Regions from separate parts of the Thermus hydrothermalis genome, predicted to be linked through region 1. Evidence: riboswitches for the same ligand, from Rfam matches in the RefSeq annotation. Region 1 holds a riboswitch; the other holds the start of a gene.

Region 1 (7,005 bases):
GCGGGGCTCGGGGCGGAGCCTGGAGCTTCCCCAAGACCCCAGGCTCTTCACCGTTGACGCCTTGGTGGAGGACACCCTGGCCCTGGCCGAGGCTTTGGGGATTGAGCGGTTCGGCCTCCTGGCCCACGGCTTCGGGGCGGTGGTGGCCCTGGAGGTCCTCCGCCGCTACCCCGAGGCGGAAGGCGCCCTGCTCCTTGGGCCTTGGGTGAGCTTCCCTTGGCTTGCCGCCCGCCTGGCGGAGGCGGCGGGCCTCACCCCAGGGGAAGACCCCGAGGAAAACCTCAAGGCCGCCCTGGAAAAGGCCGAGCCCAAGCTCCTCTTTGACCGGCTCATGTTCCCAAGCCCCAGGGGGCGCATGGAGTACGAGTGGCTGGCGGAGGGCTCGGGGATCCTCGGGCCCGACACCCCCGCCCTGGCCTTCCTGCGGAACGGGCTTTGGCGCCTGGACTACACCCCCTACCTCACCCCCTCCTCCAAAGCCCTGGCGGTGGTGGTGGGGGAGCGGGACGGCACCAGCTACCCCTACGCCGAGGAGGTGGCGGAGCGCCTTAGGGCGCCCATCCGCGTGGTGCCGGGAGCCGGGCACTACCCCTGGATAGACGCCCCCGAGGCCTTCGGCGAGGCCTTCCGCGCCGCCCTCGCCCAGGTCCTCGCCCCCCAAGGGTGGTAGACTAAGGGCGTCACCGGGGGTGCCCCAAAAGGGGCTGAGAAATACCCTTGGAACCTGATCCGGGTAATGCCGGCGTAGGGAAGGTGACGGGCCCCTCCCGGTGACAAGGAGGGGTTTTATGCGGAAAGCCTTGGCGCTCCTTCTGCTTTTGGCCTTCGGCCTGGCCCAAGAGGTCACGCTCCTCACCCACCAAAGCTTCTCCCTGGACAAGGGCCTCGTCGCCCAGTTTGAGCGGGAAACGGGCCTCAAGCTTCGCATCCTCAAGGCGGGGGATGCCGGGGAGACCCTGAACCGGGCCATCCTCACCAAGAACGCCCCCATCGCCGACGTGCTCTACGGCTTTGACAACACGTTTCTTTCCCGGGCCCTCGAGGCGGACATCCTCCTCCCCTACCGGAGCCCGGAGATTAGGAACCTCAAGGCCACCCTGCTCCTGGACCCCACCTTCCGGGCCCTCCCCGTGGACTACGGCTGGGTGAGCCTGAACTACGACAAGGCCTACTTCCAGAATAGGCCCCTGCCCAAGGGGCCCGAGGACCTGGCAAGGCCCGAGTACGCCCGGCTCCTCGCCGTGCAGAACCCCGCCACCAGCTCCCCGGGCCTGGCCTTCCTCATGGCCACCGTGGCCCGCTTCGGCGAGGACGGCTACCTGGACTTCTGGGCCAGGCTTAGGGACGGCGGGGTGCGGGTGGCCAAGGGCTGGAGCGAGGCCTACTACACCCACTTCACCCTGTACAAGGGGGACAGGCCCATCGTGGTCTCCTACACCACAAGCCCCGCCGCCGAGGTCTATTACTCCGAGGGCAAGTACCAAGAGCCCCCCACGGGGAACCTCTTCCCCGAGCTCGCCTTCTTCCAGGTGGAGTTCGTGGGCATCCTGAAGGGCACCAGGAACCTGGAGGGGGCCAAAAAGCTTGTGGACTGGCTCCTCTCCCGCCCCGTACAGGAGAACATCCCCACGGAGATGTGGATGTACCCCGCCCGGCGGGACGCCAGGCTCCCCGAGGTCTTCCGCTTCGCCCCGGAACCTGTAGGCAGCGTCCGGTTAGATCCCAAGCGCATGGCGGAGAACCGGGAGCGCTGGATTGAGGAGTGGACCAAGGTGGTCCTCCAGGGGCAAAGCCCGGAGGCGGTGCGCCGGGGGCGGCGCTAAGGGATGGCGCGGCTCCCCGGGGGGGTGGTCCTCCTTTTCCTGGGCTTCGCCCTCCTCTACCCCCTCTTCCGGGTCCTCCTTCTGGGCCTGGGGGAGGGGTTTTGGAGCGCCTGGACCAACCCCTATTACTGGGAACGCTACCGGTTTAGCCTGGGGTACGGCCTGGCCTCGGCCCTCCTCACCCTCACCCTCGCCCTCCCCTTGGCCTTCCTTTTCCGGCGGCGCTTTCCCCTAAGGGCCTTTTTCCTTTCCCTTTCCACCCTCCCCTTCGTCCTCCCCACCCCGGTGGTGGCCCTGGGGTTTTTGGCCCTCCTAGGCCCCCGGGGGGTCTTGGGGGTGGACCTCTACGGCACCTTCGCCCTCCTCCTCCTGGCGGCGGTCTTCTACAACCTGGGGCTTGCCCTAAGGGTCTTGCTGCCGGTGGCCTTGGGCCTCGAGGGGCCCCTGGCGGCGGCGAGGACGTTGGGGGCCACTCCTTTTCGCGCCTTCCTAAGGGTGGGGCTTCCCCTCCTCCTCCCCGCCCTGGGGGGAGCGGGGCTCCTCGTCTTCCTCTACACCTTCTCCGCCTTCGGGGTGCCCCTCCTCCTGGGGGGGCCTCGGCACGCCACCCTCGAGGTGGAGGTCTACACCCTCCTGGCCCACCGCCTGGCCTTCCCCGAGGCGGCCGCCCTCATGGCCTGGCAGCTTTTCACCCTGGCCCTGGCGGTCTTCCTCTACCTGCGCCTGCGGGCCTACCCCCTCGCCCCAGGCCCCCTCCTCCCCACCGCCTCCTGGGCTTATCCCGTGGGGCTTGGGGCCTTCTTCCTCCTCCTCTACGCCCCCCTTCTCGCCCTTTTCCTCCAGGCAAGCCCCCTGGCCCTCCGTGCCGCCTGGGCCTCGGAGGACTTCACCCCCCTTTCCCTGGCCCTGGAGAACACCCTGCGCTTTAGCCTCCTCGCCCTCCTCCTGGCCTTGCCCCTAGGGGTGGCCTACGGGGTGGCGGCGAGGCGGAGCGGGTTTTGGGACCTCCTGGGCCTCCTTCCCCTCATGGTGAGCCCGGTGGCGGTGGGGCTTGGCTACCTGGTGGCCTACCCGGGCCTTCGGGGCTCTTTGGCCCTCCTCCTCACCGCTTACGCCCTCCTCGCCTACCCCCTCCTGGCCCGGGCCCTCCTCCCTGCCCTACGAAGCCTCCCCCCAAGCCTTCTGGAGGCGGCGAGGACGCTAGGGGCCACCCCCTTCCGCGCCTTTCTAAGGGTGGAGCTTCCCCTCCTCCGCCCCGCCCTGGCCTCCGGGGTAGCCCTGGCCCTCGCCGCCATCCTGGGGGAGTTCGGGGCGAGCCTGGTGCTTTGGCGGCCCGAGTGGACCACCCTTACCCTCGCCATCTACGAGCGCCTGGGCCGGCCTGGGGAAGGGCCTTTCCGGGAGGCCCTGGCCATGGCGGCCCTCCTCGCCCTCCTCTCCGGGCTTCTCTTCTACCTCCTGGACCGGGGGCGGGGCAGGGTGGGCTAGGCGGCCCTAGCGCCGAACCCCTCCAGGAACTCCCGCACCACCCCAAGGAAGCGCCGCCCGTCCAGAAGGAGGGCCAAAAGGCCCCAGAGCAAGGCCATGCGGAAGGCCTCGGGGGCGAGGGAGGCGGCGAAGTAAAAGGGGGCGAAGGTGGCGGGCACCTGGAGGAGCATGGAGAGGCTCTTGTGGGGGTAACGGAGGAGAAGGGTGAGGGCCAGGACCATCCAGGAAAGGCCCAGGCCCACGGGCACCAGGCCCGCCCCCACCAGGTAGGCGAAGCCCGCCCAGGCGAGGCCGGCGTCCAGGGGGTAGTCCCAGAGGGCAAGGGGGGAAGGCCGCCTCGAGGCCCGGGCCAAAACCCCGTCCAGAACGTCCAGGGTCCAGCCCAGAAGGAGGAGGTACACCACCCCCTCCAAGGCCTCCGGCCCCTCCCCCACCCTTCCCAAGAGGAGGAGGACCACCCCACCCCGGCCCAGGGTGCAGAGGTCGGCGAGGAGGCGCAGGCTAGCCTTCCCCATAGACCAAGGCCCCAAGCCCCTCCACCGCCCCCTGGCGCAAGGAGAGGTGGGCCAAGGGGGTGAGGGGGGTGGGCTCGGGGTTCACCTCCACCAGGTAGGCCCCGGCGGCGAAGGCGATGCGCCCCAAGGAGGCGGCGGGCTCCACCTCGGCGCTGGTGCCCACCACCAGGGCCACGTCCGCCTCGGCAAAGGCCCTTTCCGCCCTTTCCCAAGCCCCCTCGGGCAAGAACTCCCCAAACCAGACCACATCGGGCCGGGCCCGGTGGCCGCAGGCCGGGCAAAAGGGCGGGGGCGTGAAGGCCTCGGGGAGGGGAAAACGCTTTCCACACGCCTCGCACCGGGCCCTGAGGATGTTGCCGTGAAGCTCCACCAGGTTCTGGCTCCCCGCCAGGGCGTGGAGGCCGTCCACGTTCTGGGTCACCAGGAGGAAGCTCCCCCCCCGGGCGAGCACCCTCCGCTCCAGCTCCACCAGGGCGTGGTGGGCGGGGTTGGGCTTGGCCTCCCGCACCTTGGCGATGCGCCAGGCGTACCAAGCCCAGACCCTCTCCGGGTCCCGGGCGTAGGCCTCGGGGATGGCGTACTCCAGGGGGTTGAAGTTCCGCCAAAGCCCCTCGGCGTCCCGAAAGGTGGGGATGCCCGAGGGCTTGGAGATGCCCGCCCCCGTGAGGACCGCCACCCGCTTGGCCTCGGAAAGCCGCTTCCTTGCCTCGGAAAGCCTTTCCATCCCCACCCCATCCTAGCGCGGTAGGCTAAAGGGGATGCGGCTTTTCACCCCCGAGGCCATGCGGGAAGCGGACGGGAAAGCGGCGGAGATGGGCTACCCCACCCTCCTCCTCATGGAGTGGGCGGGGATGAAGGCGGCCTTGGTCTACCGGGAGCTCTTCGGCGACGCCCCTGCGGTGGTCCTCGCCGGCAAGGGGAATAACGGCGGGGACGGCCTGGCTCTGGCCCGGCACCTCCACCTTGGGGGGGTGCCCGTGCGGGTCCACGCCGCCAGCGGGCAAGGGGGGGATGCCCTCCTCATGCGCCAGGCCCTGGAGGCCCTGGGCCTTCCCCTCCTTCCCCTGGAGGAGGCCTCCTGGGGGGCGGGGGAGGTGTTGGTGGACGCCCTTTTCGGCACCGGGCTCAAGGGGCCCCTGGAGGGGTTCTACGCCGGGCTCGTGGAGCGGGTGAACGCCTCGAGCCTGCCCGTCCTCGCCCTGGACCTGCCCTCGGGCCTCCCCTTCACCCCCCACGTGCGGGCCACGGCCACCCTCGCCTTCGCCGCCCTGAAAACCCCCCACCTCCTGCACCGGGAGGCCTGCGGAAAGCTCTTTCTAGCCGAGATCGGCCTGCCAAAGGCCCTCTTGGAGCGGGAAGACCTCCCCGAGGTGGCGACCCCCCAGGCCCTAAAGCCCCTCCTCCCCAGGCGCCCCCTCACCGCCCACAAGGGGAGCGTGGGCCGGGTGGGGGTGCTGGGCGGCTACCGGGGGGACACCCTGCGCTACGCCGGGGCCCCCATCCTCGCCGCCCTGGGGGCCTACCGCATGGGGGCAGGGCTCGTGCACCTGGCCGTCCCGGAGGGAACGCCCCTGGAACCCCTGGAAGCCGTCTTCCACCCCGTGCCCGCCCCAGCCCTTCCCCCCATGCGGGTGGAGGCCCTGGCGGTGGGCATGGGCGGGGGGCCTTGGGGGAAGGCCTGGGCCCTGGAGGCCCTAAAGGCGGGCCTGCCCACGGTGTTGGACGCCGATGCGCTTCATCCCGAGGTGGTGGCCCTCTACCGCCAAGCCGGCGTCAAGGCGGTCCTCACCCCCCACGCCGGGGAGGCGGGGAGGCTTCTTGGCCTCCCTCCGGAGGAGGTAACCCAGGACCCCTTGGCCGCCGCCCGGGCCCTGGCGGAGGCCACGGGCCTCACCGTGGTCCTCAAGGGAAACCCCACGGTGGTGGCGGAAGGAAAGCGGCTTTCCGTGAACCCCACGGGCAACCCCGCCCTGGCCACCGGGGGCACCGGGGATGTCCTCTCGGGGGCCATCGCCGCCCTCATGGCGGCGGGGCTTGCCCCCTTTGACGCCGCAAGGCTCGCCGTCTACCTCCACGGCCTCGCCGGGGACCTCCTAGCGGAGGAAAGGGGGGTGGGCCTCCTCGCCCGGGAGGTGGCGGAAGCCCTGCCCCGGGCGCGGCGGGCCTTGGAAAAGGGCCTAGGCCTGCCCTTCGCCCTGGTATAGTCTTGGGCAAGGGGTTTTGCCCCGGACCATGGACCTGCCCCGGCTTTACGTTCCCGCCACCCTGGCCAACCTGGGCTCGGGGTTTGACGCCCTGGGCGTGGCCTTGGACCTCTACCTGGAGGTGGAGGCCGCCCCGGCCCGGGAAGACGCCTTCTTCTACGAAGGGGAGGGCCTGGTGAAGGGCACGGACAACCTGATCCACCAGGGCTACCGGGCGGGAATGGCCGCTTTGGGCCTTAAGGCGGAGCCCCTGGCCATCCGCGCCTTCAACCCCATCCCCTTGGCCCGGGGCATGGGGAGCTCCTCCGCCGCCTTGGTGGCGGGGGTGGCCCTGGCGGACTGGGTTTCCGGAGGGCGGCTTGGCCGGGACGGGGTCTTCCGGGTGGCGGCCCGGCTGGAAGGCCATCCGGACAACGTGGCTCCCGCGGTCTACGGGGGGTTTGTGGCCGCCCTGAGCGACCCCCCCTTGGCCATCCCCCTGCCCAGGCCCGAAGGGGTGCGCTTCGTCCTCGCCATCCCCCCTTATGCCGTGCCCACCCCCTGGGCCCGGGCGGCCCTGCCGGAAACGGTGCCCTTGGCCGATGCCGTCTACAACCTGGCCCGAAGCGCCCTCTGGCCCGCCGCCCTGGCCTCCGGGCGCCTCGAGGCCCTAAAGGAGGCCTGCCGGGACCGCCTCCACCAACCCCACCGGGCCCACCTCATGCCTGGGGTCCTGGAGGCCATAGAAAGCGCCCTGGAAGCGGGGGCCCTGGCCGCCTTCGTGGGCGGGGCCGGCCCCACCCTGGCCGCCTTGGTGCGCCAAGGGGAGGAGGAAGGGGTGGCCCGGGCCCTGGAGGCCTACCGCGGCCAGGGCCAGACTTGGGTCTTGAACCTAGGGGAGGGATACTTTTGGAAGGAAACCTGAACACCATCCCTCTTACGGAGCTCTTGGAGCTCATCCACGGACACCGCCGCTCGGGGGTTTTGGAGGTGCAG
Region 2 (7,005 bases), on a different contig from region 1:
TCTAAGCGGGCCTCCTCAAAGACCCGCACCGCTTCTCCCAGGATCCAGAGGGCGGGGGCTTCCACGGCCACCTTGCCTTGGGCTACCTCGCCCAGGCGGGCGGGGATGCGGCGCTCCTTAGGCGTGGTGGCCTGTTCCACGAAGAGGGTGGGCTCTTCTGGATTCCGGCCTAGACGTAGGAGTTCCTGGGCGATCCAGACCCGCCTTTTTACCCCCATGAGCACCACCAGGGTGGGAGCCTGGGCGAAGGGCCGGAGGTCGGGGTAGCCGCCCCCTTCCACCACGCCGGACACGGCGGCGAAGCCGTGGGCCAGGCCCCGGTGGGTGAGGGGCAGGCCCGTAGCGAGCAGGCTGCTCACCCCCGGTACCACCTCCACGGGGATCCCGTGCCGCAGAAGGAAAAGCGCTTCCTCCCCGCCCCGGCCGAAGACGAAGGGGTCCCCGCCCTTCAGGCGCACCACAAAGGGGTAGCGGCGGGCGTAGTGGAGGAGGAGGCGGTGGATGGCGGCCTGCTTCCCGCTTTCCCCCTCCTCCTTCCCCACGTAGACCTTCTTCCCCGGGGCGAGGTCCAGGATGCGCCCGTCCACCAGGCGGTCGTGAAGGACCACGGGGGCCTCCTGGAGGAGGCGGTGGGCCTTGAGGGTGAGGAGCTCGGGGTCCCCCGGGCCTGCCCCCACCAGGTAGACCTTACCCATGCGCCACCCCCCGGTAGATGAGTTGCCCCCCGATGAAGAGGAGCCAGAGGAGGAGGGCGAGCCGCAGGGGCTCCCGGGGTAAGCGGGTGGCGAAGAGGGCCCCCAGGGTGGCGCCCAGGATGCCCCCGGTGCCCAAGGCGAGGAGGAGGCCTGGGTCCACCTGGCCGAAGAGGAGGTGCACCCCGCCCCCCAGGAGGGAGAGGACCAGGCCGAAGAGGAGGTCCGTGCCCACCACCTGCTGGGGGGAAAGCCGGGTGGCGTAGAGGAGGAGGAGGGTGCCCAAGGCCCCGGCCCCGGCGGAGGAGAAGCCCACCTCGAGGCCAATCCCGAAGGCCGCGGGGGGAAGGAGCTTGGGCCTTTCCCTGCCCGCAGCGTGCTTCCGGAAGCTCCGCCAAAGCCCCAAGGCGGCGGAAGCCACCACGGTAAGCCCCACCAGGAGGAGGACGAGGTCCTTGGCCCCTTTGAGCCCGGTGAGGAGGAGGCTTCCCAGGAGCACCCCGGGTACCCCCCCGAGGAGGAGGAGCGCAAGCGCCCTAGGCGCCACCTGCCTCCGGGCGAGGTAAACCCCGCCTGCCGGGATCTTCACCAGGAAACCGAAAAGGAGGGCGGTGCCCACCGCCACCTCCGGGGGGAGGCCTAGGGCCAGGATGAGAAGCGGGGCGGTGATGGTCCCCGCGCCTACCCCCGTGACCCCGATGGCGAAGGCGATGAGAAAGCCCAGGAGAAAGGCCATGCTACCCCTCCTTCCCGTGCAGGTGGATGCCGCACTCCAGCTTGCCCTTGCCCGCCCAACGCCCCGAACGCGGATCGTTTGGATCCAGGGGCTTTGCGGTGCAGGGGGCGCAACCGATGGAGAGGTAGCCTTGGTCGTAGAGGGGAAGGTAGGGCAGGTCCTGCACCGCCAGGTAGGCGAAGACCTCCTTGAGCGTCCAGTCGTAGAGGGGGCTCACCTTCCTAAGCCGGTGGCCCGTAGGGAGCACCGCTTCTTCCAAAGGTTGGAGATTGGCCCGGGTGGGGGACTGCTCCCGCCTAAGCCCCGTGAACCAGGTGTCGTACCCTTCCAGGGCTTGGAAGAGCGGCTCCACCTTGCGGATCTGGCAGCAGCGGTGGGGGTCGCTCTCGTAAAGCCGCCCAAAGCGGGCTTCTTGTTCCTCTCGGGAGAGGGCGGGGGTCAGGTTTACGAGGCGAAAGCCGAGAAGCTTTTGCATCTCGTCCCGGTAGGCGTAGACCTCGGGGAAGTGGTAGCCGGTGTCCAGGAAGAGGACGGGGATGTCGGGCTTGGCTTCCAGGAGGAGGTGGAGCACCACCACGTCCTCCGCTTGGAAGCTGCAGGTGAAGCAAGGGTTTTGGCTATGGGCCAAAGCTTCTTGAACCAAGCTCTTGGCAGCCCTTACCTTGTCCATACTTCCTCCAGGGTTTCCTCTGCTTTGGCTTTGGCCTTGGCCAGGCCGTCCTTGGGGTCCAGGTCCAGTTCCTCCAGGGCCTGGTCCACGATGCGGTACCAAAGCCGCTTCCTTTCCTCAAAGCTCGGGATCTGGGCGATTTTAGGCCTTAGGGTGCGGAGAAAGGCCACAAGTTCCCCATAGGTTTCGGGGAAAAGCTGGGCAAGGCGCTCTTTAAGGCGCACCGCTAGGGCCGGGGCTGCGCCGGAGGTGGAAAGGGCCACGAGGAAATCTCCCCGGCGGAGGACGGCGGGGAGGATGGCGCTGGCGTGTTCTGGATCGTCCACCGCCACCAGGAAGATGCGCCTTTCCTCCGCTTCCCGGCGCACCCGGGGATGGATGGCCTTGTCCTTGGGGTGGCTTACGACCAGGAAGTAGCCCTCGAGGTCCCCCTCCCGGTAGCCCCGCCGGAGCCAGCGGATCCTCCCTTCCCTTTCCAAAGCGGCGAGGCCCCAGGCGTCCTCCTCGGCCAGGACCGTGACCCGGGCCCCGGCCTGGAGGAGGGCGTGGAGCTTGGCCTCGGTCTCGGGACCCCCGGCGATGAGAAGGACAGGGCGGTCCTTGAGGTCTAGCATCAGGGGGAAGTAGGTCATACCGCCTCCTGGAAAAGGGCTTTCTTGAAGCCCTGGAGCATGCTCCCTAAGCGCTCGGTTTCGTCCACGTAGAAGGGCTTTACCCCCCATTCCCTCAGGGCATCCCCCGTGACCCGGCCCACGGCCACCGCCTTCACCTGGGCGTTCAGGGCTTCCCGGAGCGCTTCGGGGTTCTCCGCGCCCTCAAAGAGGAACTCCACCTGGATGGCGGCCACGAAGGCCACGGCGTCCACGGCCCTTTCCCGGATGGCCTCCTCCAGGGCCCGGATGCCCTCAGGGTTAGGCAGGTGGCGGTAGGGCAGGAGGGGGAGGACCTGGTACCCCCTTTCCTCCAGGGCAGCCTCTAGGAGGGGTAAGGGTTTGCCGTAAAGCTGCAGCGCTGCCCTGCCTGGGCCTTGGGGGATTAGGGGGATGAGGCTTGGGCTCGTGCCGTCCCCCGTGGCGTGGGGGGGGAGGCCTTCCTCCCGCAGGATGCGGGCCGCCTTGGCGCCCCGGGCCAGGCGGTGGGCTTGGGCCAAGGGGTCTTTGAGGTCCAGGCCCAGGGCTTTGCCCGCTTCCAGGAGGTCCCGGACCCCAACCCCGGTGGTGGCGAGGAAAAGGTCCACCCCTCGGGAAAGCTCCCGGAGGCGGTCCTGGTACTCGGGTACGGGTACCTTCTCCGTGGTCTGGGCAGGGAGGAGCAGGGGGGTGAAGCCTAGCTTTTCCGCCAGGGCCTTGAACTCCTCCCTCCGCCTTAGGCCAGCGTAGGCGATGCGCATGGTGGCCTCCTATGCCGTCTACACGGCGCATTCCCCGCGCCCAAGCTGCACGCTGAAAGCTTCCCCTTCCGCCCCCAGGTCTTGGTAGAACTCTGGAGCCTCCTCGTAGGGAGGGATGTCTTGGAATTGCTCCAGTAGAGCCTTGAAGGAGGCTCCTCCCACCCGGTCCAGATAGGCTTGGAAGCTCTCCCCGTTTTGCCGTTCCTCCAGGTAGCGTCGGAGCACCGCTTCCACCGCCTCGGGGACCCGGCGGGCGGGAATGCGGCCCACCACCTGGCCGAAGCGGGCCTCCCCTTCCCGGGTCCGCCCGCCCAGGAGGAGGACGTAGTGGGGCACCTCCCGCTCCCCTACCTTGCGGCTAGAGCCGTAGAAGCCGATGTCGGCGATGTGGTGCTGGCCGCAGGAGTTGGGGCAGCCGGAGATCTTGACGCTTATGGCCTTCACCCCTGGGTCCTGGGCCAAGGGGAGAGCCTGGAGCTTCTCCCCCAGGGCCTGGGCCAGGCCCCGGGAGCGGGTGATGGCCAGGTTGCAGGTGTCGGCCCCGGGGCAACGGGTGATGTCCAGGAGGGTGTGGGCCTCGCCGTGGGCGAGCCCCGCTTCCAAAAGGGCCTCGTAGAGCCCGCCCAAGGCCTCCTCGGGCACAAAACGCAGGAGGAGGTTTTGGCTGATGGCGCTCCGGACCTCCCCGGCGTAGGTCTCGGCGATCTCCGCCAGGGCCCTTAGGCCTTCAGGGGTGATGTCCCCTAAGGGGAGGCGGACGGTGACGGTGTAAAAGCCCTCCTGCTTTTGCTTGAAAAGGTTGGTCCGCCGCCAGGCGTCAAAGCCGGGGGCGAAGGAGAAGGGTTTCCTGGGGGGAGAGGGCAGGCGGGGGGGTGGGGCGTCTTCGGGTGGGGCCCAGGCCTCGAGGTCGGCCCCGCTCGCCGTGAGCTTTACCAGGCGCCTTTCCTCCCGCACCGCCTCCCGGAAGGCGGCGATGCCCCACTTCTTCACCAGGAACTTGAGCCGGGCCTGGGTCAGGACCTTGCGGTTCCCGTAGCGGTCAAAGAGGCGGATGATGGCGAGCATGGTGGGGAGGAGGTCCTCCTCGGGGGTGAAGGCTTCCAGGAGTTCGGCGCTCATGGGAGCAGCGCCTAACCCCCCGCCCACGTAGATGCGGAAGCCCCGTTTGCCCCCCTCCACCGCCGCCACCACCCCGATGTCGTGGATGGGGGTGCGGGCGTGGTCCGTGGCGCACCCTTCAAAGGCCACTTTGAACTTCCGGGGCAGGTTCTGCCCCACGGGGTGGCGGAGGAAGTAGCGGTAGGCCCTTTCCGCATAAGGGGTGACGTCAAAGGGCTCCTCGGGGGAGACCCCAGCGTAGGGACAGCAGGTGATGGCCCGGATGGAGTGGCCGCAGGCCTCGCGGGTGGTGAGCCCCACGGCGTTCACCGCCCGGAGGACCTTGGGCACGTCCCGGCGGTGCACGTGGTGGAGCTGCACCGCCTGGCGGGTGGTCACGTGGGCCAGGCGGTTTTCCGTATAGCGTTCGGCCACCTCCGCCAGAACCCGGAGGCCTTCCGGGGTGATGCGGCCCACAGGGAGCTTGATGCGGATCATGTGGTGCTCCGGCCGCCCTCGGATCCCGTAGATCCCGTTCTTGAGCCGGTAGACCCGGAAGTCCTCGGGGTCTTCCTCCCCGGCCTCGAGGCGGGCGATCATCGCCTCCAGGTACCGGATTTCCGCTTCCACCACCTCGGAAAGCCCTGCCATCTTCGCCTCCTCGTCCCCTCCCGGAGGGAGGGTTGCCCGGCATGGTATACCATTGAGCCCATGAATGTCAAGGGTATAAGGCCCTTTGTGCCCCCCCTTCCATTCCCTGGGACTCCTCGTGGTAAAGTAACCCTTGCAGGCTAGGGGTGCCCCAATGGAGGGGCTGAGAGCTGGGTCCTTCCCAGCAACCCTTGGAACCTGATCCGGGTAATGCCGGCGGAGGGAAGCCTATGCGGAAGATCCCCAATCCCCAAAACCCAACACCCCTTGGGCCGCGTGGGCCTTTTCCGCTGGCCTAAGGGGGTGAAAGGTTGCTCGGCAGGCTCTACCTGGTGGTGACCCCACGGCCTTCCTGGACGTGGGAGGAGGTCCTTTCCCGCACCGAGCGGGCCCTGGCGGGCGGGGTGGAGGTTTTGCAGCTCAGGGCCAAGGACTGGGAGGCGAGGCCCATTCTGGAGCTAGGGGAAAAGATGCTGGCCTTGGCCCGGCGCTACGGGGTCCCCTTCTTCCTCAACGATCGCCCGGACCTTGCTGCCCTCCTGGGGGCGGATGGGGTGCACCTGGGCCAGGGGGACCTCACGCCCAGGGAGGCCAGGCGCTTCTTTCAGGGCCTGGTGGGCCGCTCCACCCACGCTCCCGAGCAGGCCCTAAAGGCCCTGGAGGAGGGGGCAGACTACCTGTCCGTGGGGCCGGTGTGGGAAACCCCTACCAAGCCCGGGCGTAAGGCGGCGGGGCTTGGCTACGTCCGCTTTGCCGCGGAGAACCTCGGAGAGAAGCCCTGGTTCGCCATCGGGGGCATTGACCTGAAGAACCTGCCGGAGGTCCTCGAGGCGGGGGCCCGGCGGGTGGTGGTGGTGCGCGCCATCCTGGATGCGGAGGACCCCGAGCGGGCGGCCCGGGCCTTCAGGGAGAGGCTTTATGGTGTGGCTTAACGGCGAGCCCAAGCCCTTGGAGGGGAAGACCCTAAAGGAGGTGTTGGAAGCCTTGGGGGTGGAGCCGGAACGGGTGGCCGTCCTCCTCAACGGGGAGGCTTACCCCGGCAAGGAGCTTCCGCCCCGTGTCCTCCAGGAGGGGGACGAGGTGGAGGTGGTGGCCCTGGTGCAAGGGGGGTAAAGGGGGTAAAGGAGGAGGGATGGACGCTTGGCAGGTGGGACCCATAACGCTCACGAGCCGCCTCATCCTGGGCTCGGGGAAGTTTCGCGACTTCGGGGTGATGCGGGAGGCCCTAAAGGCGGCGAGGGCGGAGGTGGTGACGGTTTCCGTGCGCCGGGTGGAGGTGGGGGCCCCGGGACACGTGGGGCTTTTGGAGGCTTTAGAGGGGGTGCGCCTCCTCCCCAACACCGCCGGGGCACGCACGGCGGAGGAGGCGGTGCGGCTGGCCCGGCTCGGCCGCCTCCTCACGGGGGAGAACTGGGTGAAGCTGGAGGTCATCCCCGACCCCGCCTACCTCCTCCCCGACCCCGTGGAGACGCTGAAGGCGGCGGAGATCCTCCTCCAGGAGGGCTTCTTTGTCCTGCCCTACATGGGGCCGGACCTGGTCCTGGCCAAAAAGCTCGCCGCTTTGGGCACGGCCACGGTGATGCCCTTGGCCGCGCCCATCGGCTCGGGATGGGGGGTAAAGACGCGGGCCCTTTTGGAGCTCTTCGCCCGGGAGCGCCCAAGCCTCCCGCCCGTGGTGGTGGATGCGGGGCTTGGGCTTCCCTCCCATGCGGCGGAGGTCATGGAACTGGGGCTGGACGCCGTTTTGGTGAACACCGCCATCGCCGAG

Evidence for each region. A riboswitch is a leader RNA that binds a small molecule or an ion and turns the genes downstream of it on or off. The one in region 1 is predicted to bind thiamine pyrophosphate.
Region 2: another riboswitch for thiamine pyrophosphate. It lies ahead of thiE (thiamine phosphate synthase); the one in region 1 lies ahead of L0C60_RS01805 (thiamine ABC transporter substrate-binding protein).

Annotation. Positions count from the first base shown of each region.
Region 1 is NZ_JAKTNT010000002.1:104,177-111,181, reverse strand. Features, by position in the region: gene L0C60_RS01810 (alpha/beta fold hydrolase) at 1-670, shown strand, start outside; TPP riboswitch at 676-769, shown strand; gene L0C60_RS01805 (thiamine ABC transporter substrate-binding protein) at 789-1,823, shown strand; gene L0C60_RS01800 (ABC transporter permease) at 1,827-3,311, shown strand; gene L0C60_RS01795 (hypothetical protein) at 3,308-3,826, opposite strand; gene L0C60_RS01790 (SIR2 family NAD-dependent protein deacylase) at 3,813-4,550, opposite strand; gene L0C60_RS01785 (NAD(P)H-hydrate dehydratase) at 4,585-6,030, shown strand; gene thrB (homoserine kinase) at 6,059-6,934, shown strand; gene L0C60_RS01775 (DUF4388 domain-containing protein) at 6,919-7,005, shown strand, end outside.
Region 2 is NZ_JAKTNT010000006.1:73,260-80,264, reverse strand. Features, by position in the region: gene cobA (uroporphyrinogen-III C-methyltransferase) at 1-695, opposite strand, end outside; gene L0C60_RS05415 (sulfite exporter TauE/SafE family protein) at 688-1,428, opposite strand; gene L0C60_RS05410 (phosphoadenylyl-sulfate reductase) at 1,430-2,098, opposite strand; gene L0C60_RS05405 (precorrin-2 dehydrogenase/sirohydrochlorin ferrochelatase family protein) at 2,086-2,730, opposite strand; gene L0C60_RS05400 (uroporphyrinogen-III synthase) at 2,727-3,488, opposite strand; gene L0C60_RS05395 (nitrite/sulfite reductase) at 3,507-5,237, opposite strand; TPP riboswitch at 5,370-5,479, shown strand; gene thiE (thiamine phosphate synthase) at 5,549-6,169, shown strand; gene thiS (sulfur carrier protein ThiS) at 6,156-6,350, shown strand; gene L0C60_RS05380 (thiazole synthase) at 6,370-7,005, shown strand, end outside.